DNA from 2 places in the Dyadobacter sp. SRI_021 genome. Region 2 is predicted to be linked to the other one. Evidence: riboswitches for the same ligand, from Rfam matches in the RefSeq annotation. Region 2 holds a riboswitch; the other holds the start of a gene.
What was found. Region 2 has a riboswitch for thiamine pyrophosphate ahead of AC2YIT_RS29530 (TonB-dependent receptor). Riboswitches for the same ligand answer to the same signal wherever they lie in the genome.
Positions count from the first base shown of each region.

Region 1: it holds a riboswitch for thiamine pyrophosphate, as region 2 does, so the genes downstream of both, thiS (sulfur carrier protein ThiS) here and AC2YIT_RS29530 (TonB-dependent receptor) in region 2, are expected to answer to the same signal.

Region 1 is NZ_JBYCZM010000001.1:258,690-270,939, forward strand. Features, by position in the region: gene AC2YIT_RS00990 (RraA family protein) at 72-1,004, shown strand; gene AC2YIT_RS00995 (bile acid:sodium symporter family protein) at 1,101-2,207, shown strand; gene AC2YIT_RS01000 (GNAT family N-acetyltransferase) at 2,392-2,895, opposite strand; TPP riboswitch at 3,038-3,133, shown strand; gene thiS (sulfur carrier protein ThiS) at 3,205-3,405, shown strand; gene thiC (phosphomethylpyrimidine synthase ThiC) at 3,451-5,343, shown strand; gene AC2YIT_RS01015 (thiamine phosphate synthase) at 5,343-6,764, shown strand; gene AC2YIT_RS01020 (thiazole synthase) at 6,758-7,525, shown strand; gene thiH (2-iminoacetate synthase ThiH) at 7,515-8,633, shown strand; gene moeB (molybdopterin-synthase adenylyltransferase MoeB) at 8,694-9,740, shown strand; partial or broken gene AC2YIT_RS01035 (DUF6597 domain-containing transcriptional factor) at 9,747-9,875, shown strand; partial or broken gene AC2YIT_RS01040 (hypothetical protein) at 9,932-10,054, shown strand; gene AC2YIT_RS01045 (helix-turn-helix transcriptional regulator) at 10,166-10,552, shown strand; gene AC2YIT_RS01050 (nitrilase family protein) at 10,625-11,566, shown strand; gene AC2YIT_RS01055 (sulfite exporter TauE/SafE family protein) at 11,774-12,250, shown strand, end outside.
Region 2 is NZ_JBYCZM010000015.1:72,710-84,959, forward strand. Features, by position in the region: gene AC2YIT_RS29495 (DegT/DnrJ/EryC1/StrS family aminotransferase) at 1-446, opposite strand, end outside; gene AC2YIT_RS29500 (sugar 3,4-ketoisomerase) at 443-838, opposite strand; gene AC2YIT_RS29505 (hypothetical protein) at 1,163-2,362, opposite strand; gene AC2YIT_RS29510 (AAA family ATPase) at 2,411-5,509, opposite strand; gene AC2YIT_RS29515 (GH3 auxin-responsive promoter family protein) at 5,627-7,141, opposite strand; gene AC2YIT_RS29520 (S41 family peptidase) at 7,253-8,644, opposite strand; gene rocD (ornithine--oxo-acid transaminase) at 8,641-9,903, opposite strand; TPP riboswitch at 9,976-10,072, shown strand; gene AC2YIT_RS29530 (TonB-dependent receptor) at 10,140-12,250, shown strand, end outside.

The sequences.
Region 1 (12,250 bases), on a different contig from region 2:
ACAGGGCCCCGATTGATATTTTACCTAATTTTACCTACTCAGTATATTCCTGCCGCACATTTTCTTGTCTTATGAAACTACCAATTCTCTCTTTAACGACGATCCTGACCCTAACCCTTGGAGGCCTGCAAACCGCGAAGGCGCAGACTATGCCAAAAGAAGAACTGATTTTCCTGACCTCCGAATGGAAAGGTGAACGCTTCCCTGACGGCCGCCCGAAAATCTCCGACGACCTCGTCCGCCGAGCAAAGGACATCAATATCGAAGAAGCCTGGGTAGTGCTCAAAAACGAAGGCTATAACTGCCAGTTTGAAGGCAACTGGAAAATCGTGCACGACGACGTGGTGATCGCCGGCCGTGCACTGACGGCGCAGTTCATGCCTTCACGCCCGGATATCGAAAAGAATATCAAAGACCGCGGTGCCAAACAAGGCCGCATCGGCAATACCAACTCCTGGCCGATCGACATGCTCAGCAAAGGCGACGTATACGTAGCCGACGGTATGGGCAAAATAGTGGAAGGTACGCTGATCGGCGATAACCTGGCCAATTCTATTTTTGCCAAAACCGGCAATGGTGTGGTATTCGACGCCTCCGTGCGCGACCTCGACGGCCTCTCCAAAATCCCCGGTTTCAATGCATTCGTCCGTGATTTCGATCCTTCGTATCTCAAAGACGCGGTGGTCACCGGCATCAATACCCCTATTCGCATCGGCCGCGCGGTAGTACTTCCCGGCGATCTGGTTTTGGCCAAAAAAGAAGGGGTAATCTTCGTCCCGTCGCACATGGTCGAGAAAGTGGTGCAAACCGCCGAATTCATCGCACTGCGTGACAAATTCGGCATTCAAATGCTGAAAGAAGGCAAATACACCCCAGGCCAGATTGACAGCCAATGGACCGACGCTCTGAAAACAGACTTCCTGAAATGGCTCGACAAAAACCCGAACGAAATCCCTATGAAACGTTCGGAGCTCGACGAATACATGAAAAAAAGAACCTGGTAGGCGAGTAACCGGGACTGGTTTTCAGCATTTCCTGTCTGGTGAAACAGACAGGAATTTTCTTTCCCTTTTTCAAAATTGCATTTTAAATACATTAATATGAATATTTACAAGCTCATATCCGCCGTCGCCACGGTTTGCCTGCTGATAGCGCTCTACCTCGCTTTCACGGGGAGCCTCCCTTCGGCCGGCCCCTTCTTCATTGCATTCTTCCTGTCGCTGGCCATCAGTTTCAGGGGATATGAAAAACTAAAAGGTTTCACTTACACCACCGTGATTTTCGCGGCGGTAACCACCGCATTATACTACCCTCAGCATTTCCTCACGGTGGGCGACTTTAAACTTTCAACGCTGATCACTCCACTCATCCAGATCATCATGTTCGGGATGGGTACTTCCATGAGTTTCGGCGACTTTGTGGGGGTGGTTAAAATGCCCAAAGGTGTACTGATCGGCGTAGTGAGCCACTTTATCATCATGCCGACGATCGGTTATACGCTTGCGAACATCAGCGGCTTCCCGCCTGAAATCGCTGCTGGGATCATTCTCATCGGCTGCTCACCGAACGGCATGGCTTCCAATGTGATCTCTTACCTGGCGAAAGCGAACCTGGCTTTGTCCATTACCATTACCGCCATTTCCACCATGCTCGCGCCTATCGTAACGCCGGTCCTCATGAGCATGCTCGCAGGCGCGTTCGTGAAAATCGACACGCTGCATATGATGTGGGATATCATTAAAATGGTGATCATCCCGATCGGCGCCGGGCTTATCTTCAATAAGCTGTTCAGCGGAAAAGTAAAATGGCTGGATGCCGCTATGCCATTGGTATCGATGGGCGGTATCGCGTTCATTATCGTAATCATCACGGCTGCCGGCCGCGACAGCCTGCTTTCCATCGGGCCTGCATTGCTGCTCCTCGTGTTAATCCACAATCTCTCGGGTTACACGCTCGGTTACTGGTCGGGGCGCCTGTTCCGCATGAGTGAGCGCGACTGCCGTACGATTGCCATTGAAGTAGGCATGCAAAATGGCGGTTTGGCTTCCGGTATTGCCAAGGAAATGGGTAAAATGGCCACCGTAGGCCTCGCCCCCGCAATCTTCGGACCACTGATGAACATTACCGGTTCCATCCTCGCCTCCTGGTGGCAAGGCAAACCCACCGGCGATGAAGATACTTATGTAGAAACGGGCAGAGCCCATTAAAATGAACGAGGCGCAGTTATTAGCTGCGCCTCGTTTTTTGTCAAGTGTTGACAGGAGTTGTCATTCGTTGTCAGGTATTGTCAATTTTGTTGGATAAATTCTTAACTAATCCTGACCATTCCTGACCACCCTTGACCATTTCTGACTTCCTCCCTTTCGACCTTCGTCCTTCCTCCCAAAAATATCAATCCTCTTCCAGCAACAGCTGCATATAAACCAAATCCAGCCACTGGTCGAATTTATAAGCTACTTCTTTGAGGTAACCCTTCTCCACAAACCCATATTTCTTGTGAAATTCAATGCTTGCGCGGTTCGAGGCATCAATGCAGCCTATCATCGTATGCAGGCCCGACTCCTTCGCACGTTGGATGAGGCTCCCTAGCAATTTACCACCTACGCCCATGCCACGCGACTTTTCGTCGAGGTAAATGGAATGCTCCACACTGAATTTGTACCCGATTTTCGGACGGAAAATATTATAGGAACCATAACCGATCACTTCGCCTTCCAGCTCTGCCACAATCACCGGCATACCGTCATAGAACATCTGTTCAAACCAGGCTTTTTGTTGTTCCATGGTCCGGGCTTCGTAATCATAAATAGCCGTGGTGTTCAGAATAGCGTGGTTGATAATTTCCAACAGCGAAGGCAGATCCTTAGGAGCGGCACTTCTGATGATCAAATCCATCAAAATAAAGCAGGTCGTTATACAGGTTTCAATATTAGGGTCAAAAATACCTTATTATTTTAAAAAATTTCACGTCTTATCCACGTTCTGTTTTACGTTTTTTTCTAATTCTTTTGAAAATCCTGAATTTCGAATAGCTTTGCCTCAACTTTAGGGGTGTCCCAACATGCGGACTGAGATCATACCCTTTGAACCTGATGCAGCTAGTACTGCCGAAGGGAAAAGCAGGTGTTACTGTGCACGTAGCTCCGTCTATTCTTTCTTCATAGGTCCATCCCTGAGTTTTTTGTATTTAAAACTGAATCAGGAATGGAAATCATCCTAAACGGTCAGACAAAGCAAATAGCCGTCACTTACACGGTAGGGCAACTCGTATCCGAGCTGTTTCCCTCCGGCAAAGGCATCGCAGTAGCCATCAACCAATCGGTAGTCCCGAAATCCGACTGGCCCACGCGCCAATTCTCCCCCAACGACCAGATTACGCTCATTACCGCCACCCAGGGCGGCTAGCATTGCATTGTCCTGTATCCACCATTTAACCAGAAAAACAGCATCATGAAGACAGAAAAAACGCCGGAAACCATCACCCGAGACCCGTTTCCCAATTCGAAGAAAATATATGTGAAAGGGCAAATCCACGACATTTCCGTGGCCATGCGCGAGATTTCACTGAACGATACGCGCATACATGGCGGCCCGCATTCAGGTCGCCTCGGAGCCAGCGAGCCCAATGAGCCGGTAACCGTGTACGACACCAGCGGCCCTTATACCGATCCCAACATTGAAATAGACGTCAAAAAAGGCCTTCCTGCATTACGTGCGGAATGGGTACGCTCGCGCGGGGACGTGGAGGAACTGGAAACGATTTCCTCTGAATACGGCCGGATGCGCCTCGCCGACGCGAAGCTCGACTATTTGCGGTTCGCACATAATGCAAAGCCGTTACGCGCCAAAGCCGGGCAGAACGTTTCTCAGCTGCATTATGCTAAAAAGGGTATTATCACGCCGGAAATGGAATACATCGCCATCCGCGAAAATCAGCGCATTGACGCGCATTTGCAGTCGCTGAATGGTAAAGCTGGCGCACTGGCGCACCAGCACGCCGGACATAGTTTTGGGGCAAATACGCCGAAAAGCCACATTACCGCCGAGTTTGTAAGACAGGAAGTAGCGGCCGGAAGAGCGGTAATCCCTTCGAATATCAACCACCCGGAGAGCGAACCGATGATTATCGGCCGGAATTTTCTGGTGAAAATCAATGCCAATATCGGCAACTCGGCCGTTTCGTCGAGCATTGAAGAAGAGGTCGAAAAAGCCGTCTGGGCATGCCGCTGGGGTGCCGACACCATTATGGACCTGTCCACCGGCAAGAACATCCACGAGACCCGCGAGTGGATCATCCGCAATACGCCGGTGCCCATTGGTACCGTACCTATTTACCAGGCTTTGGAGAAAGTAAATGGCAAAGCCGAAGACCTGACCTGGGAGCTTTTCCGCGATACGCTCATCGAGCAGGCCGAACAGGGTGTGGACTATTTCACAATTCATGCGGGCGTCCTGCTGCGCTACATACCGCTGACTGCCAAACGCATCACCGGCATTGTTTCGCGTGGCGGGTCGATCATGGCGAAATGGTGCCTGGCGCATCACAAAGAAAACTTCCTGTACACGCATTTCGAGGAGATCTGCGAAATCATGAAGGCTTACGATGTGGCATTCTCTTTGGGCGACGGCCTACGCCCCGGCAGCATTGCCGATGCTAACGATGCCGCACAGTTCGCGGAGCTCGAAACGCTGGGCGAATTGACCAAAATCGCCTGGAAGCACGATGTGCAGACGATCATCGAGGGCCCCGGCCACGTACCGATGCATTTGATCAAAGAGAATATGGAGAAGCAGTTGAAACACTGCCATGAAGCGCCATTCTACACATTAGGCCCATTGACAACCGACATCGCGCCCGGTTACGACCACATTACCTCGGCCATCGGCGCGGCCATGATCGGCTGGTTCGGCACGGCTATGCTTTGCTACGTAACCCCGAAGGAGCATTTGGGATTACCCAATAAAAAAGATGTAAAAGACGGTGTGATCACCTACAAAATCGCCGCCCATGCCGCCGACCTCGCCAAAGGCCATCCCGGCGCACAGTACCGCGACAATGCATTGAGTAAAGCCCGCTTCGAGTTCCGCTGGGAAGATCAGTTCAACCTTTCGCTGGACCCCGACACCGCACGTGAGTTTCACGATGAAACGCTTCCGGCCGAAGGGGCCAAGATCGCCCACTTCTGCTCGATGTGTGGTCCGAACTTCTGTTCGATGAAAATCACGCAGGACGTACGCGACTATGCGGAGGAAAACGGACTGATGGCCGAAGACGCCGTGGCCGAAGGCATGCAGCAGAAAGCGCGGGAATTTGCAGAAAAAGGCAGCGAGATTTATCTGTAATGGAGCTCATCGTCATAACTCACCCGGAAATACTGTCCGAAGAAGCCGGTATCGTCAACCGGCTCTTCGCACACGGACTTGCACGCCTGCATGTGCGCAAGCCCAAAGCCACGGAAACCGAGCTGCGAATATGGCTGGAACAGATCGATCCGCAATTCCGAGGACGCATTGCACTGCACCAGCATCATGAGCTTGCCCATGAGTTTGGCATTACCGGGTTGCATTTCACTGAGAAAAACAGGCTGACGCAGAGCGAGGAAACATTGGAAATATTGAAAAGCGATGGATTCACAATCAGCACCTCGACACATGATCCGGAAGAACTTGAAAGACTTTCGCACCGCTTTGATTATGCATTCCTGGGGCCGGTTTTTGATAGTATTTCAAAGGCTGGTTATTCGGCGAAGGTCCCTTCTGATTTCAGATTAAGGAAATATAGTTTTCCGGGCAAAGTCATTGCATTAGGAGGCATTCATGCAGAAAATTTGAGATCTGCATTAAAAATGGGCTTTAATGGAGCAGCAGTGCTTGGCAGCATCTGGCAAAATCCCGACAATGCTGTTGCTCAGTTTGAAAATCTAAAATCATTACAATTATCTCTAAAATCATCTCAGCATCCTTCATCTCAACAATCATCATTTCAGCAGTCATCCTGCATCCCCAGGTTAAAACCCGGGGCAATAGATTTGGCATTGGAGATCGATGTATTTGAACAAAAACAAATCGGCTCAAAAGCAAAAGCAGTCCATTGCCCCGGGTTTCAACCCGGGGATAAGAAGCAAAAGGATGCAGCTGATTTTATAGACAAATTGCATTTTATCTCCAATGAAACCGGTACCATGTCGCATATCGACAGCATTCGCCTGGCTCTGGAAGCGGGCTGCCGGTGGATTCAGTTGCGGGTGAAGAACCGGCCGGAGGAAGAGGTGCTGCCTATTGCCTGGGAAGCTACGCAGTTGTGTGACCGCTATGAGGCGAAGCTTATTATTAATGATTTTCCACGCGTTGCCCTTGCCGTGGAAGCCCATGGGCTGCACCTCGGGCTCACGGACATGCCTATACCCGAGGCGCGCGCATTCGTGGGCGAGAAAATGGTGATCGGTGGCACGGCTAATACCTGGGACGATATTGTTCGCCGGATCGGTGAAGGGGCGGATTACATCGGCCTCGGGCCGTTCCGGTTTACCAATACCAAGCAAAACCTGAGTCCTATTCTGGGCATAGGTGGCTACTCCGCTTTGATGCACCAGATGCGGCAGGCCGGTCATTCCATACCCATTATCGCCATCGGTGGCATTACATCCGACGATATCCGCGGGCTTCGCGAGGCAGGCCTTTATGGTGTGGCAATGTCCGGCGCGTTGATTGCCGCGGACGATCCGCAAAAAACATTTTACCAAATCCAACAAGCATTATGCTGACCATTGCAGATAAAACATTTCAATCCAGGCTCTTCACCGGCACCGGCAAATTCAGTTCGGCAGCAGTAATGGAAGATGCGTTGCTGGCTTCCGGCTCCGAACTGGTGACGGTAGCCCTGCGCCGAGTGGATGTACACGACGCAGGCGACGATATCTTAAGCCACCTGACGCACGATCACATTCATTTGTTACCCAATACCTCCGGCGTGCGCACGGCTAAAGAAGCGGTTTTCGCCGCGCAGCTCGCGCGCGAGGCATTGGAAACCAACTGGCTAAAACTCGAAATTCACCCCGACCCGAAGTACCTCATGCCGGATCCGATCGAGACTCTGAAGGCAACCGAGGAACTCACCAAACTGGGTTTTGTGATCCTGCCTTACATTCACGCCGATCCTGTGCTTTCCAAAAGGCTGGAAGAAGCAGGGGCATCAGCGGTCATGCCGCTCGGCTCGCCGATCGGCAGTAACAAAGGTTTAAAAACCATTGATTTTCTTGAAATTATCATCGAGCAGAGCAAGGTTCCGGTGGTAGTAGACGCGGGTATCGGCGCGCCGTCGGATGCCGCGAAAGCAATGGAGATCGGGGCTGACGCGGTATTGGTTAATACCGCCATTGCGGTGGCCGGGGATCCCGTCGCCATGGCGGAGGCTTTCAAACTCGCCGTGCAATCGGGAAGAATGGCCTATGAAGCCAAATTAGGATCGAAGGGGAGACTGGCAGTGGCCAGCAGCCCGTTAACCGCATTTCTGGATGAGCTTTAAAGAAGAATTTGCCCGGTATTCCTGGGATACGGTTAAGGAGACCATTTATACCAAAACCGCCGCCGACGTGGAACGGGCATTGACCGCTCCCAAAAGAACATTGGACGATTTCATGGCGTTGATTTCCCCTGTCGCTATCGCCTACCTGGAACCGATGGCCAGGTTAAGCCGGCAGCTGACCCGGAAGCGCTTTGGAAATACCATTCAAATGTACGTGCCGCTGTATTTGTCCAATGAGTGTACCAATATATGTACCTACTGCGGGTTTAGTCTGGATAATAAAGTACGCCGGCGAACCTTGACCGACAGTGAAATCCTGCGGGAAGTCGAAGTGATCAAAAATATGGGCTACGAACACGTGCTGCTTGTTACCGGCGAAGCGAACCAGACCGTGCATGTGGAGTATTTTAAAAAGGTATTGAAGCTGATCCGCCCGCATTTCGCGCAGGTATCTATGGAAGTACAGCCGCTCGACCGCGATGAATACAAGAAGCTGATCCCGCTTGGCCTGCATTCGGTACTGGTTTACCAGGAAACCTATCATCAGGAAGATTACCGGAAGCATCATCCGAAAGGTAAAAAAGCCAATTTCAATTACCGGCTCGAAACACCCGACCGGCTCGGCCAGGCAGGTATTCACAAGATGGGCTTGGGGGTATTGATCGGTTTGGAAGACTGGCGCACCGACAGTTTCTTCACCGCCCTGCATTTGAATTACCTTGAAAAAACCTACTGGCAAACGCGGTACAGCCTCTCATTCCCACGCCTGCGACCCTTCTCCGGCGGCCTGGAACCGAAGGTGGAGATGAGTGACCGGGAACTGGTACAACTGATTTGTGCCTACCGGATTTTCAACGAGGAAGTCGAACTGTCGCTCTCCACGCGTGAATCCGAGAAATTCAGGAACCATTGCATTCAGTTGGGTGTAACATCCATCAGCGCCGGCTCCAAAACCAACCCGGGCGGCTACGCAGTCGAGCCGGAATCACTCGAACAATTCGAAATCTCGGACGAGCGAAGCCCTGCTGAGATCGCCCGGATGATCCGCAACGCAGGCTACGAGCCGGTTTGGAAGGATTGGGACGCTTCTTTAATTTTGAATGATTGAATGATTGAATAAAACAAATTCAGTCATTCAGTCATTCAGTCATTCGGTCATTCAATTATTATGTTCACACCCATCGAACGAAAACGCTACGCGCGCCAGATCATCATGCCGGAAATGGGGCTGGAAGGTCAGGAGAAGCTGAGTGCCGGCAAAGTGGCCGTGATAGGCGCAGGCGGGCTCGGCTGCCCGGTCCTGCAATACCTGGTGGCTGCGGGTGTAGGGGAGATCGGTATTATCGACGACGACACTGTGGACCTTACCAACCTGCACCGGCAAATACTGTATTCCGCCGATGATATTGGTAAAAACAAGGCCATTACCGCAGTCGAAAAACTCTCGGTACTCAACCCATTTGTGCACCTTACCGCCTATCCCGATCGGCTGACTGCCGAAAACGCGGCAGATTTACTTCATAGTTATGATCTGGTCATCGACGGTTCCGACAATTTCGAAACCCGTTACCTCGTCAACGATTTTTGTGTGGAATTGAACAAACCCTTTGTTTTCGGCTCTATTCTGCGTTTCGAAGGACAGGTTTCGGTGTTCAACTACCAGGGAGGGCCTACCTACCGGTGCCTTTTTCCCGACGCCGAGGAAGGCGATAATTGTGCGGAAGCGGGGGTAATGGGCGTATTGCCCGGCATTATCGGCACATATATGGCCAATGAGGCGATCAAGATAATGGCAGGCATTGGCGAACCATTGTCAGGCAAATTACTGGTTATCAACACACTTTCAAATACCCAATCCGTCTTTGAGTTTTCTAGATCAGCGTCCGCGGTTCCTGCAAAGTCTCCGGAACCAGCTGTCAAACAACCTGCTGAGGGAAATACACGCGAAATGTCTTACGACGAGTTCGAGGCATTGCGGGAAGCGGATCCCGGACAGATTTTGCTTGTAGATGTACGCGAATATTATGAATTTGAGGCGGATAACTTCGGCGGGGAGAATATCCCGCTCTCCGAAATCCCCGAAAGTATCCAGACATTCCCTTCGGGCAAAAAAGTCGTTTTTTACTGTACTAGCGGCAAACGAAGCTTGCAGGCAGCGAAGCTCCTGACGCAAAGCGGTTACGAAGGACAGAGCTTCTGGGCACAGCACTGGTAATTGATTATGCAAGTCAAACCGACACACCTTCTTTCCGGCGTTGTGCGGCATTTTCTGGTCATAGAAAGTGATACACAATCAGCTATGCGGATCTTTTCGGATGGCAATACAGGGGTGGTGTTCAACTACGGCGACCCGCTTTTTTATCAAAATGAAACGCATTCCGCCCCCGCGCCCCTTCCTGCAAGTTTTTATATGGCCAACTCGATACATACAGGAATGTCTGGGTGGAGGGGAAAATCCGCCTGCTTATCGCGGTCCTGTTTCCGTTCGGAGCGACTGCGTTGTTTAAAATACCTGCACCGGAACTGAGAAATCAAATTGTCGGGTGTGTAGATTGTTTTGGAACCAACGTTGAGTGGATAAGCGATCAAATTGCCGCCTCGCCTGCGATTCATGACAAAATCAGGTTAGCAGAGCATTTTTTGCTAACCCATTTACAAAATCCGGGGCAAAATAGCGCACTGGTAACCAATGCCATTAACATTATCCATTCACAAAATGGCCTAATTTCGGTTGCACAGCTTACCAGGCTGACCGGCGCAGCAGAGCGCCAGCTTCAACGCAAATTTGAAGAGCAGATCGGCATTTCACCGAAACGTTACGCCGGCATCACCCGCATGCAATACGCACTCAGAATGCTGCGAAAAAGGTCCAGCTGTTTATCATTGGCCGGCATTGCCTGCGAAGCGGGCTTCTTCGACCAGGCCCACCTGATCCGCGAAATGAAGAACCTGTCGGGACTTACGCCCGGCCAGTACCTCAGCCCGCAAAACGTCCTGGCTGCGAATTTGATCCGGCTCGTTCATTAGTTTCTGCTGCTTGTCGGGTTTGTACAATACATGCCTTGTCTGTGCATGTACTTTTGGATAAAAAAGACAGCTATGAAACCGATCAAAATCGCAACGGCCCAGTTTGAAAACAAAAGCGGCGACAAAGAGTATAACCTTGGTGTAATTCGTCAGCTCGCCGGCGATGCCTCAAAAGCAGGTGCGCAGGTCATCGCATTTCACGAATGCTCTGTTACCGGCTACACTTTCGCACGAAACCTATCACGGGAGCAACTGCTCGCAATCGCCGAACCGATTCCGGATGGCCCGAGTATTCGCGCTTTGCAAGCCATTGCGGCAGAGCATAACATTGTAGTCCTGGCCGGCCTGTTCGAGAAAGATGCGGATGATAAAATGTACAAGGCCTACGTGTGCGTTGATCAAAACGGCCTCATTGCCAAATACCGCAAGTTGCACCCTTTCATTAACCCGAACCTTACGCCGGGCGATCGATATGTGATTTTCGATTTGTTAGGGTGGAAATGCGGGATACTTATTTGCTACGATAACAACATTATAGAGAATGTAAGGGCCACGAAACTGCTGGGAGCCGACATCATTTTCATGCCGCACGTAACGATGTGTACACCTTCCACCCGCCCGGGTGCGGGGTTTGTAGATCCGGCCCTCTGGCAAAACCGAGAAGCCGACCCAACCTCTCTCCGCCAGGAATTCGACGGGCTCAAAGGCCGCGCCTGGCTCATGAAATGGCTCCCCGCACGCGCCTACGACAATGCTGTGTACGCGATATTCTCCAACCCGATCGGCATGGACGACGACCAGCTCAAAAACGGCTGCTCCATGATCCTCGACCCTTTCGGCGACATCATCGCCGAATGTCGCAAACTCGACAACGACTTCACCATCGCCACACTCACCCCGGAAAAGCTGCAACAAGCCGGTGGGCACCGTTACATACAGGCCCGCCGACCGGAATTATACCGGGATGTGATCGGGCAAGGTCACGTCTCCGAGCAACGCGTGATTTGGCTGTAAAGCCTAAACTCCTTGAATTCGCTCAATGAATTTAGCTAAATTGATTGAATTGAGCCTCGCATTTTGGTCATTTAGCGGGCAAATGAGCCAAACGTACTTACCGGCAATTTTGAGTTTAAGCAAAATTTAATAATCTATCAATTACGTAGATTAAATAGTTTTGCTATTTTTGTAACTCTATATTCCAAAATTCTAAAATTCACGGTAATGCTTGCCAAAGTGCTCTCGCTCAAACTGCCCTCGTCACCGACCTGGTATATCGTTCCGATTGCAGCCATCCTTCTGTTACTGGGGCTTCTCCTGACAAATGGTGTCATCAGCGTCAGCACCGAACAGGTTACAGATTTCCTTACGGGCGATTTCGCATTGTATGTACTGGTAGGTCTGGCAGCACAGCTTGTGGACGGCGCGTTGGGAATGGCTTACGGCGTTACTTCCAACTCGTTTTTGCTGAGCCTTGGCGTCACGCCCGCGGTAAGCAGCGCCAGCGTGCATTTTGCCGAAATGTTCACTACCGGCGCTTCGGCGATCTCGCATTTCCGTTTTAAGAATATCAATAAAAAACTTTTCAAGAGCCTACTCATACCAGGCGTATTAGGCTCAATTACAGGTGCATATATACTGTCGGATGTCATAGACGGCAATGCCATCAAACCGTTCATCGCCTTTTACATGCTGATATTG
Region 2 (12,250 bases):
TGCTTCTTTGCCAGATTGAGTATTTGTGCAATTTCACAGCTTCGCCCGTAAAGGTCGACGGTGATAATGGCTTTCGTTCGGGGTGTGATAGCTTGCTCAATCAGCGCCGGGTCTATCAGCATCGTATGCGGGTCGGGTTCTACGAAAACCGGCGTCAGGTGCAGGTAACTTACCGGCAGCACCGAGGCGATATACGTATTGGCGGGAACGATGATCTCACTGTCTTCCGGCAGGTCCAATGCTAGTAGTATCAATGTAATCGCATCGAGCCCGTTGGCGGTCCCTACGCAATGCTCCGCTTCGCAATACGCCGCGAATGCTTTTTCGAATGATTTCAACTCATTGCCCAGAATATACCACCCCGAACGGATCACCCGTAGGGAAGCATCTTCGATCGCTTGCAGATAAGGGGCGTTTACCTGATTTAAATCCAGAAATGGGATCATTGATACACTGTCTGGATTAGCTGATTCAGGGGATAAGGATCGTCGATATAATCGGCCTGGTCATAATATTCGTTGGACAATACCAACAAAATAGCATCGTCTGAGAAAGAATCCATGATATGCCAATCTTTCGGTTCGAGGATCAGACAGGACACAGGATTATCGAGGATGAAGATCTCCTCTTTCTCGCCGTCGTTGGAGTATATACGACAACTTCCGTGAATACAAACCAGGGCATTCCACGTTTTGTGATGCCTGTGGCCACCGCGTTGCGTCTCACCCGCACCGTAAATGTAGAACACACGTTTAATTGTGCCGGGGATGATTTTTTCAAAGACTGTGAGGTTGCCCGATCCGGTGTTAAATGTATCCAGCTGTACTAAATGCGGCATATGGAAATTTCTAGGTTGTTAGGGTGTGGTTAAACTCTTTCAAATACGCGATCTTTTTCAAAAGTAACCGATTAATAAATGTCAGACATTTTTTCCTTTAAAATACAAAAATACCTTCCACATAAAAAAATCGATTATCCTGGGGTGAGGCTTAATGATCTTTTAATGCGTACCGACACGAAGTGCTGCCGCTCCCGCGGTGACCAATGTTACCTGGTATTGGTTGGGAAAGGACGAAAATAATCGACGCTACCCCTATCCGGGTGACCCTATCCGGGCGACCCTATCCGGGTGACCCGGGCAGGGCAACCATGCCTGGGCTGCCTAGCTGAACAGCCCCCATTGCAGCCGGTGGTCGATCAGCATGAAGAGTTTAACGGGCAGCGGTTCCAGCCAGAGTATTTTATTGTAACCCATATAAAAAACCTGTGGATGGACCACACATACGATCATCGTGAAAAACAGGATAAGGCGGACCGTCGATGTGGAAGAGGTTTCGATTAATATAAAAACCGCAAGCAAGATAAACGGGAAGCCGTACGACAATGCCCTGTCTATGTCGTGGACGTAGATCCCCGTGGCCACCAGCACCGCAAAGCCGGCCATAAGCGCCAGCAGAAGCCAGTAACGCCTCGTAAGGCATAACACCGCAAAGGCCGCAAGCAGAATCAGCCAGGTTCCTTCAAATGCCCCCCAGATACTGCTTCCCAAGCCATTGCGATGGGCATTGGCAAGCAACACGGGTGTTCCGATTGTCGAATAGGAATGATGCGGAAAATAGGTCGTCTGTACGTATTCCCGGATCGTAAAATAGATCGCCCATGCCACCCAAACGACGAGACTCTCCCCTGTAAACGCCGATTTAAGCAAACCGGGAACACCAAAATTGTTATTACGATAAGCTTTCGTTCCCATCCACCAGAGCAATAAATAACCACCTGCCACCACCGCCCGCTCATCGGTAAAGAATGCGATCAACAGCGAGAGAAATATCACGAGCGAATTGTTGCTCAATAATGCCAGCAGGAGAAAGAAAAAGGCAAATTCATCGCCATACCCGTGCACATCCGCGAAAGCCCACACGCTCACGAAGATGTTCGCAATGGCGGTCACAAACAGCGCGGTAATGACTTTATCCCCCGACACCGAAAAGATATAACCGGCGGTTTTGTAAAGGAACAACACCCCCAAAACAGCCTGGATGATCAGGATCAGCAGCACATTATGGCCAGTCAGAAATGAGAGGGCGGGCAGTGTCCAGCGGAAGATCATATTCTCCCGGCGGACGTCGTAATCCATGTCTTTCGGATGCAGTATGTCCTGTGCCTGATTGTGGATAAAGACCCAGGCATCGAGACTGACTCCATTGCTTCTCAAATGGTCGAGTAAGAGCGAATAGGGAGGAAATGCAAGAAAAAGCGAAAGTGCGACCGCAAAAAAAGTGAGCTTCCACAACCAGTTTTTTCCAGACAATTGTGCTTCAATCCAAAGGAGAGACGACCCGTAAAAGTTTTCCAAAAGCATAGGACGGCTTGGCCAAATACGCTCAAATATACATTTAATGTGCGATACTCATTTCCAGCTCGGCACGATCCGGCTGCCTTCTTCGCTTTCGGTAATGCGCAGGTATGCCTGGATTTCCTGTTGCAGGTCTTCCACGTGACTGATAATGCCCACGATCCGGTTCTCCTTTCTCAATGACTTTAACGTTTCAAAGACCGTTTGTAATGCGTTTTTATCAAGGGAACCAAAACCTTCGTCGAGGAAAAAAAAGTTGTGTTTCGATTCATTTCTGACGTGAATGTGATCCGCCAGCGCCAAGGCCAGCGACAGTGCCGCCTGAAATTTCTGTCCGCCCGAAAGCGTTTTCAGCAATCGCATATGGCCGCCATTGAGCAGGTCTCTTACCCAGAAACTGTTTCCCTCCCCTAGTTCGAGATGCAACTGCTGATGGGTCATCTGGTGGAACCGGTGGTTAGCCGCCTGGATCAGGTTTTGGAGGTAAATGCTCGAAGCATAATCCACAAAACCGCTTGACCGGAAGAGTTTCGCCAGATCGTCGAGATGTTCTTTTCTGAGCTGCAAACGGCCTTTCTCTGTCAAAAGCGTAGCTTTTTTGGCCAGATCTTCCGCCATTTGTTTCAGCCGCCCACCGATATTTCCTTCTTCTTTTCGTTGAATATTCAGGTTTTCGGTCAGGGCGTTTTTTAATGCAGTCACTTCCTCATGTTTTGCGGCGTCGTATTGTTCGCCGGCATGGTCTTCAAGTAAGGTTTTCAACTCTGCGCCGGTTGTTTCAAGCGCCATTTTGAACTCGTCGATCGCCTTCCGCTCGGTATCGATGCGGATCGGCTTTTGCAGTATCTCCACCACCTGTGCCTCAGTTTCAAAAGCATATGCGACTAGTTCGCGATCGATCTTGTCCTGAACTGTCACGAGCTCCCGCCTGCTTCCCTCCAACGCGGCCAATAATGTCGCCTGACTTCCCGAAAGCGTATTTTGCTCTTTTTCAAATGCATCTACTTGCTTTTCAGCCTCTGCAAATGCATTTGATAGTTGTTGGTAATCGGCTTTCAAGGCAGCTATTTTTTCTGCAATGACATTCTTTTCAACTGTTTCGAAATCCGCCAGATTAACCCGCGAAAGCTGCTCGGAAAGCGTTTGCACCGTGTTTTCAAACCTTAAAATCTCGTCCCTCAACACTTGCAGCGGCTTCTCGATCTTTTCTGTTTTCTCTTTGATAGCCGCGTCGATTTGCTCCGCCGATACTTTCAAAGTTGCCTCGGCGGCCTTAATTTCAGCCTGCAAACGGCTGCTTTCCGCAAACCGTTTTTCGAAACTTTCCCTGTCTGCTTTATTGAATGCAGGCCAAATAAAAGCCTCGTCATGCGCTTTCAACCGGCCTTGTGCCTCGTTATAGCGCTGTCTGATGGAACCTTTCTGTTTCTCAAGGCCTTCGATTTGGTTAAAAATGCGCTCGATCGGCGACTGCAAGCGCCTTAGCAATCTTTCTTTTTCATCCAATGCATTCACCTGCTTCTCGATCGCCGCTATTTCTGCGGCTAATGCGCCGTCGGCGGACAATACTTCGGGATGGTGCAGCGAGCCACAAAGCGGGCAGGGTTCTCCGTCTTCGAGATTACCCGCATACTGGTGCAATGCGACGCGGGTATTGATGTGAAATAACTGGCGGTTCAACTCCTTCCGACTGGTTTCTCCGGTTTCAAAATATGCCGCAATGCCCTTTTGGAACGCATCCAATGAATGTTCCTCGCCAAACTCAATGCCGAAATCGCCGGTAATCTCCTGCAAACGCTGGCCCAATCCTTCGGTCAACGTGGTGATTTCGGCGGCTAGCGCCTTCGCCTCCGTCTGGATCGTCTGACGGTTCTCCGTAAGTGCGTCGGCAGTGACAAACCACGATTTTACGAGTCCCATTTCGAGCACGTCGCCCAGGCCCGCTTTGCGCTGCTCATTAGCGGTTTCGAGCTCCTCCCTTTGTTGTTTTTGTATCTCAATGGCGTTTTCCTTCTCCTTCAACTGCTCTTCGCCACGTGCCAGCGCCTCCTTCCTTTTGATAACAGCCTGCGAGTGTTCGATAATCCGTATCACCTTTTCAAGCTCTTCCGCCGTCGCGAGCAGTTCTTCCCGCTTTTCGTAGCGCGGTTTCAGTATCTGTAATGTCTCCTGCTGCTTACCGAGCAATGCAGCCAGTTCGGTAAGCTTCGTCTGGTTAGCCGCCGAAATGCGCTCGTCCCTTGATATAGCCGTCAGCAGGTTAGTTTTCTGGTCAAAAATGGATTTAAAATGCAGGGAGCAGGTTTCAAAGGTCTTTAATGCGGCCTCGCGTTCCCGCATAATCGCCCGCTCGGAGTCGAGTAATGCCAGCCTGTTTTGCAGCGCCAGAATTTTTTCTCCGGCGAGTTTAAGCTTTTGAAAATTACTTTCCAGCTCCGTCTGGATCGCCAGCTCATTCGCGATCTGCTGAATTTGCTGCCGGACTTGTTCCAGCCGTTGCTCACCTTCCGCAAGCATTTCCGGCGTCACTTCGCCGAGGCCCATCAACTGGCCGTCCACATTCGATAATGCGAGGTCGTTCTGCTTGCTTAACGAGCCTACATTACGGCTAAGGTCATATTTTTCGAGCTGGAAGAGCTCCTTCATCATCCGGGTGCGCTCGGCGTCTTTCAGTTCGATAAATTCCTGAAAGCGCCCCTGCGGTATGATGATCGTCCGGCGGAAATTGTCATAACTGAGGCCGATAATGCTTTCAGTCGATTCGCTTTCAGCCAATGGCACCCAGTCGTTCTCCCGCCAGACGTAACCTTTTCTGTCAAAGGTCTTTACGTCCTTGAAATTTTTGCTATTCCGCTTGCCACGTACAGTAAACCGGTAACGCTCACCGTTTTTACCCGCAATGCATTCAAAGTCAATGAGCAAATCATCCGAGCGCAGGTTCATCATATTGTAAGTCCGGTCGTCTCCCGACTTGTTGAGCCGCTCCGTATCCCCGTATAATGCAAATGTGATCGCTTCCAGAATGGAGGATTTCCCGCTCCCCACAGCCCCGAATATCCCGAACAACGACGCGTCCGTCAACGGATCGAAATCAATTTCCTGTTCGGTTTGATAAGAATAGAGTCCTTTGATTTTTAAGCGTTTGGGGATCATGGATGGCTGTCGGCAGTCAGCTATCGGCTATCGGCCGTTGGCTTTGTGCCTGTCGAATACGGTTTTTATAAAATATTTGCTTAAAAAATCCGACAGCCGAAGCCGACTGCCGTAGTACTACAAACTGGCGAGCAGATCATCCAGATACTCCCGCGTATTGCTCAGCCTCGGTACCTTGTTCTGGCCGCCGAGCTTGTGCTGCTTGCCGAGCCAGGCGTAGAAGGTACCGGCCGGTGCGAAATGCACTTGCGGACGCGTGAGGGCCATATCTTTGTATCGTTTGGCATCATAATCGGAGTTTACTTCCCGCAACGCGGTGTCCAGCGCCTGCACGAATGCATTGCGATCCTCCGGTTCTTTGGTGAATTCGATGATCCATTCATGGCAGCCACGCGAGCCGTCACCCATGTACACAGGCCCGGCGGTATAGTTCGCTACCAGGGCGTCTGTCTGGTGCGCCGCTACCTTAATGGCATGATCGGCATTCTCGACAATCACTTCCTCACCAAATGCATTGATAAAATGCTTCGTACGTCCGCTCACCTTCACGCGGAACGGGTAAGTAGAAGTAAATTTCACGGTATCGCCGATCAGGTAACGCCAGAGCCCGGCGTTGGTAGAGATCACCATTGCATAGTTCTTTCCTACTTCCACTTCATCCAATAACAATGCTTTGGGATGCTCCTTACCGAGCTCTTCAATGGGTATAAATTCATAAAAAATGCCATAATCGAGCATGAGCAGCATTTCGCCTACCCTATTAATGTCGTCCTGGATCGCGAAAAAGCCTTCCGATGCACTGTAAGTTTCGAGGTACAGCACCTGATCGGAAGGGAAATATTTCGTCATGAACAAATCGCGGTAGGGTTCGAATGAAACCGCTCCATGCACGAAAACCTCAAAATCCGGCCAGATTTCAAGCATATTCTTTTTGCCGGTACGTTCGAGGATCTGGTCGAGCAACACGATCGTCCAGGTAGGCACGCCTAGAATGCTGGTCACATTCTCCTGCGAGCATATAGACGCCATTTTGTCCAGCTTGCTTTCCCAATGGTCCATCAGAGCCACCTCCAAAGGCGGAGTGCGCATAAATTCCGCCCAGGAAGGCAGGTTTTGCATAATCACCGCCGACACGTCGCCGATCTGGGTATAATCGTCAAAAGGATTGGCATGCAAAGTCCCGCCGATCGAAAGGCCCTTCCCGTCGAAGACGCGGGTATCGGGCCGGTTGTTGATCAGCAGGGTCATCATGTCCTTTCCGCCTTCGTAGTGGCATTCTTCCAAAGCCTCGGGCGAAACGGGCAGAAACTTGCTCCGCGCATTCGTGGTACCCGATGATTTGGAAAACCATTCGATCTGCGACGGCCAGAGCACATTCGGCTCGCCTTTCAGGACACGCTCGATGTAAGGATAAAGTTGCTCGTAAGCCGAAATGGGTACCTGCTCCTGAAATTCCCTGACCGATTTGATCTGACCGTAATTATAACGGCTGCCCCATTCGGTGTAGCGGGCAGTTTCGATCAATTCGGAAAATATACGCTGCTGGGTCTCAATGGGGTACTTCATAAACTGTTCGATCCGTTCGAAGCGCCGCTTCATAAACCAGACAGTCATATCATTTACCAGCTTCATAAAGGTCAATTAGTTAGAAATACGCAAGTTTGTAAAAATAGCAATAAAAAATGGTGAGAGAACAGTTGCAAGCCGTTCTCTCACCATTCGGGAAATTTTATCAGCAGGTGGTTATCTGTCAAAGAACATATTGCTGCCTCCCGCCTTTTGGCTGATCGACGACGACAGTTCCGCGTTTGCCTCCTCCGCCAGCACGCGCGCGCTCCGGAGTTGGCGCGTTACGTGCGTACCCGTGATCTGGAAGAGTGCCTCGCCCAGCAAGGGATCGCGTGGATCGCCATAGGGATAAAGGATATTGCCCTCGCTAACCTTCACATCCGGCTCAAAGCCAACATGGTAATCCGACTTCTTGTCCTTATTCAACGATTTGGAGACAATCGGCTGCAATCCCACTTTGATACCATTCTTCTCGTCGCTGATCGTGACCGATCCCACATTCTTACCCACAGTTTTACCTCCGACCAATGTTACCGTCATAAAAGGCTTCAATCCATTGATCACCAGTTCACTCGCGGAAGCCGTACGCGACGACACCAGTACCACGAGGTGTTTCAGGTCATTGCCTACATTCTGACTTTTGGATACAAACTTGTCGTAGAAATAGGATTCACCGTATTTTTTGAGGCTCGTTTCGGTTACCTGCTTGTTGTATTCCTTGTAATAAAATACATCGTTGGCCGTCACCTTACCCATAAGGCTTGCCAGGTTGGTCGCAGAACTTACATACCCTCCCGGATTATAGCGCAAGTCGAGGACCAATGCATTGATATTACTGTTTTTAAATTCCGAAAAAATCGCATCCAGCTTCCTATCATACGCCTTGTTACTGGTTTGGTAAGGCTCGGGAATAAACTGGTGATAAACGACATAGCCGATTTTGTTGGCACCGATCGTGTAAACAGAATCAAAGAACACCGGATCTTCCTGCAAGACAATGGGCGTCACGTCACGCTTCGTCGTAGTTTCCTTCAAAGTACCATCCTTAATGTCGGCCAGGGTGTAAGTAGCCTTATCCTGAGTATTGAGCAGTTTTGAGTAGTTCGAGTCCGTCAATTTCTGGCCATTCACACTGCTGAAAACATCGCCCCGCACAAAGCCGGCCTTGGCGGCAGGTGAGTCCGGGATCACGTAAAGCACAATGCCTACTACATTGCTGGTATTGGCAGGAAAATACACCAGCTTGTACTCCATGCCGCTTGTTTTGGATTCGCCGCCCAAAGACGCTTCTAATTCCTTCGCACTTTCCTGCATCCATGAAAACCGGTCGCCGTCCGGGCGCGCCGTCGCATCATATTTATAAAGCAGAGAGCTGAAAAAATCGCTCGGCGTTTTGTTGTAATCGGGCGATGCGGTGATGTGGTCGGTCCAGTAATACCAGTACTTCATGTTGGTATAGATCCACTCGTTGGTCTCGGTATCATTCTTGGGATCGGCGTTTTTTTCCTTGCAAGAAAAAACACAGGCAGCGATTAAAATGACAGGCAGGAGAAGTCTCAGTTTCATAGATTTCCGTTCATTTCTAAAAATACCTCTTCAATAATGCGGCAAGCTTCGTCCATCTGCGACTCATTGATCACCAGTGGCGGCGCGAAACGGATCTTGTTGCCATGCGTAGGCTTGCACAACAGCCCTTTTTCCATCATTTTATAACAAAGGTCCATGGCCGTGCTGCTATCTTCGGAGTCGTTGATCACGATCGCATTCAGCAACCCCTTCCCTCTAACGCTTTCGATCAGAGAACATTGCTTTTGAAGCTCCTGCATTCTCTTGCGGAAAATCCGGCCCATTTGTTCGGCATTTTCAGCAAGGTTTTCGTCCTGAACCACCCGTAATGCAGCGATGGTCACCGCGCATGCCAACGGGTTACCGCCATAGGTCGAGCCGTGCTCGCCGGGCGCGATCGTCAGCATGATTTCGTCGTCGGCCAATGCAGCCGAAACCGGCATGGTACCACCCGATAATGCTTTGCCGAGGACCAGGATATCAGGCTTTACATTTTCCCAGTCACAGGCAAGCCGTTTTCCTGTACGGCCGATACCGGTTTGCACTTCGTCGGCGATGAACAGGACATTATATTTTGTGCACAGATCACGCACGCCTTTTAAGTAACCCTCGTCCGGCACCACTACACCCGCTTCACCCTGGATGGGCTCCACCATGAAACCGGCGATGTCCGGGTCATTTTTCAGGAGGCTTTCGAGGGCAGGAAGGTCATTATAGGGTATGATTTCGTAGCCGGGCAGGAACGGGCCGTAGTCGTTGGTGGAAGAAGGATCCGTCGACGAGGATATCGCCGCCAATGTCCTGCCCCAGAAATTACCGGCGGCATACACGGTTTTTGCCTTTCCGGGCTCGATACCTTTTACTTTATACGCCCATTTCCGGGTTAGTTTCAGCGCAGTTTCGCCGCCCTCCACGCCCGAATTCATCATCAGGACTTTATCATACCCGAAATAGTCGCAAAGAAATTTCTCGCATTCGCCAAGGCGGTCGTTATAGAATGCACGGGAGGTGAGCGTCAGCTTTTGCGCCTGGCGTACCATCGCATCCACGATCTTCGGATGGCAATGCCCCTGGCTCACCGCGCTGTATGCCGACAGGAAGTCGAAATGCTGCTTTCCTTCCACATCCCACAAAAAAACTCCTTCGCCCCGCTGGATAACCACCGGCATCGGCTTGTAATTATGTGCCCCATACCGGTATTCGAGCTCCATAGCATGCTGAGAGGCACTGATATCGGTCGTGTCTGTATAGCTTTTCATTTTGGTATTCAAATAGTTAGGAACTTCATTTCGAGATATGTAAAATTACGGAAAAGCGTATTAATTTTGCAGCATAATCTCAAGGGGTGCCCTACCGAACGGGCTGAGATCATACCCATTTAACCTGATCCGGGTAATGCCGGCGTAGGGAGAGAAAGCCGGACCGGCTGTTTTCTGTTAATATTTTATCGAACTTTCTGATAGGTGGCCCCTGCCTGTTGTAATTATTGATCGCAATGCGAAAAATTACTACCTGTCTGCTGACCTTGCTGTTCAGCACCACCTCACTCGTCACTTTTGCCCAAAAGAGTGTTTCCGGCCGTGTGACCGATGCCGAGGACGGCAAACCGCTCCCCGGCGCGACCATTAAAGCCGGCGAAATCCGCGGTACGAGTACCGACAAGGACGGCCATTTTGTTTTGAAAAACATCTCCGAAAATACTGATGCCCTCGACATTTCCTACATCGGCTACCAAACTTCGAAAGTCGCCATTGGCGCTGCAAATCAGCTGGAAATCAAGCTCAACAAAAGCACTTACCAGGCTGATGAAGTGATCATTAATGCCACCCGCGTGAACGACAAAACGGGTATGGCTTACACCAATGTGACCGCCGCACAAATCGACAAGCAGAATATGGGGCAGGACTTGCCGGTACTGCTCAACTTTTCCCCTTCCCTTGTGAGCACGAGCGACGCGGGCGGCGGCGTGGGCTACACGGGCATACGCATACGAGGCTCCGACGCGACGCGGATCAATGTAACTGTGAATGGCATTCCTTATAACGATGCTGAAAGCCAGGGGGTTTTCTGGGTAAATATGCCGGATTTCGCCTCGTCGGTAAGCAGCATTCAAATCCAACGGGGCGTGGGAACTTCCACCAATGGCGCAGGCGCATTTGGCGCTTCGGTGAATATTAATACCAATGCATTCCGCGAAACAGCTTATGCGGAATTGAATAACTCTTACGGCTCGTTCAATACATTCAAAAACACATTGAAAGTAGGCTCCGGGCTGATTAAAGATAAGTTTACATTCGATGCCCGGCTGTCGCGGGTTTCTTCGGATGGCTTTGTGGACCGCGCTTCCTCAGAATTGCATTCTTATTACCTCTCAGGCGGATATTTTGGCAAGAAGAGCTTTGTGCGGATCAATGTGTTTTCGGGGAAAGAACGCACTTATCAGTCGTGGAACGGTGTGCCGGAGGCCAAATTGCGCGGCGATCGAGAAGGTATTCTGGCTTATATTGACAGAAATTACTTAGGAGAAAAAGATGCGCAAAACCTGCTCAATTCCGATAACCGGACTTATAATTCCTACACGTATAAAAACGAGGTGGATAACTACCGTCAGGACCATTACCAGATCGTTTCCTCCCATAACCTGAGTAATAAACTGACGTTCAACCTCAATGCATTTCTCGTCCGCGGACTGGGCTACTATGAGCAATATCGTTCCGGTGACGATTACAGCAAATACAACCTTCCCAATGTAATTATCGGTAAAGACACGCTCACCAGCACCGACTTCATCCGTCGCCGCTGGCTGGATAATTACTTTTACGGAACTACATTCTCCTTCGATTACAACAGTTTCAAAAAGCTGACAGCGAGCTTCGGCGGAGGCTGGAACCAGTACGATGGCGACCACTATGGTCAGATCATCTGGGCACGCAACGCGGGCAATATCGAGAATGAGCACCAATACTATTTCAGCACGGGGAAAAAGAAGGATTTCAACCTGTATGGAAAGGTTTATTATGCATTCACGGATCGGCTGACTGCATTTGCCGATTTGCAATACCGTCGGGTAAGCCACGCCATTCACGGAACAGATAATGATCTGGTTCAATTGGCGTTTGACGAGTCGTATTCTTTCTTTAATCCAAAGGCAGGTCTTACCTACCAGCTGGCTGAGCAAAGCTCGGTTTATGCCTCATACAGCATCGGTAACCGCGAGCCGAACCGAGACGATTTCACATCTTCAACCGCCAATCTTTTCCCTAAAAGCGAACGTTTGCAGAACGTAGAGGCCGGTTTCCGCACGCAGCAAGGCAAATGGGCATTCGCAGCAAATTATTATCTGATGAGTTATAAAAACCAGCTCGTACTCACCGGTCAGATCAACGACGTGGGCGGCTCTGTGCGTGTGAATGTGCCGAAAAGCTACCGCACCGGTATCGAGCTGGAAGGTGCTGTGGTATTCAACAACCACCTGAAATGGAATGCGAATGCCACTTTCAGCCAGAACAAGATCAAAAATTTCACGGAATACATTGTCGACTATGATAATGGTGGTTATAAAACCGTCGATCATGGTAAGTCGGATATTTCCTTTTCACCAAATGT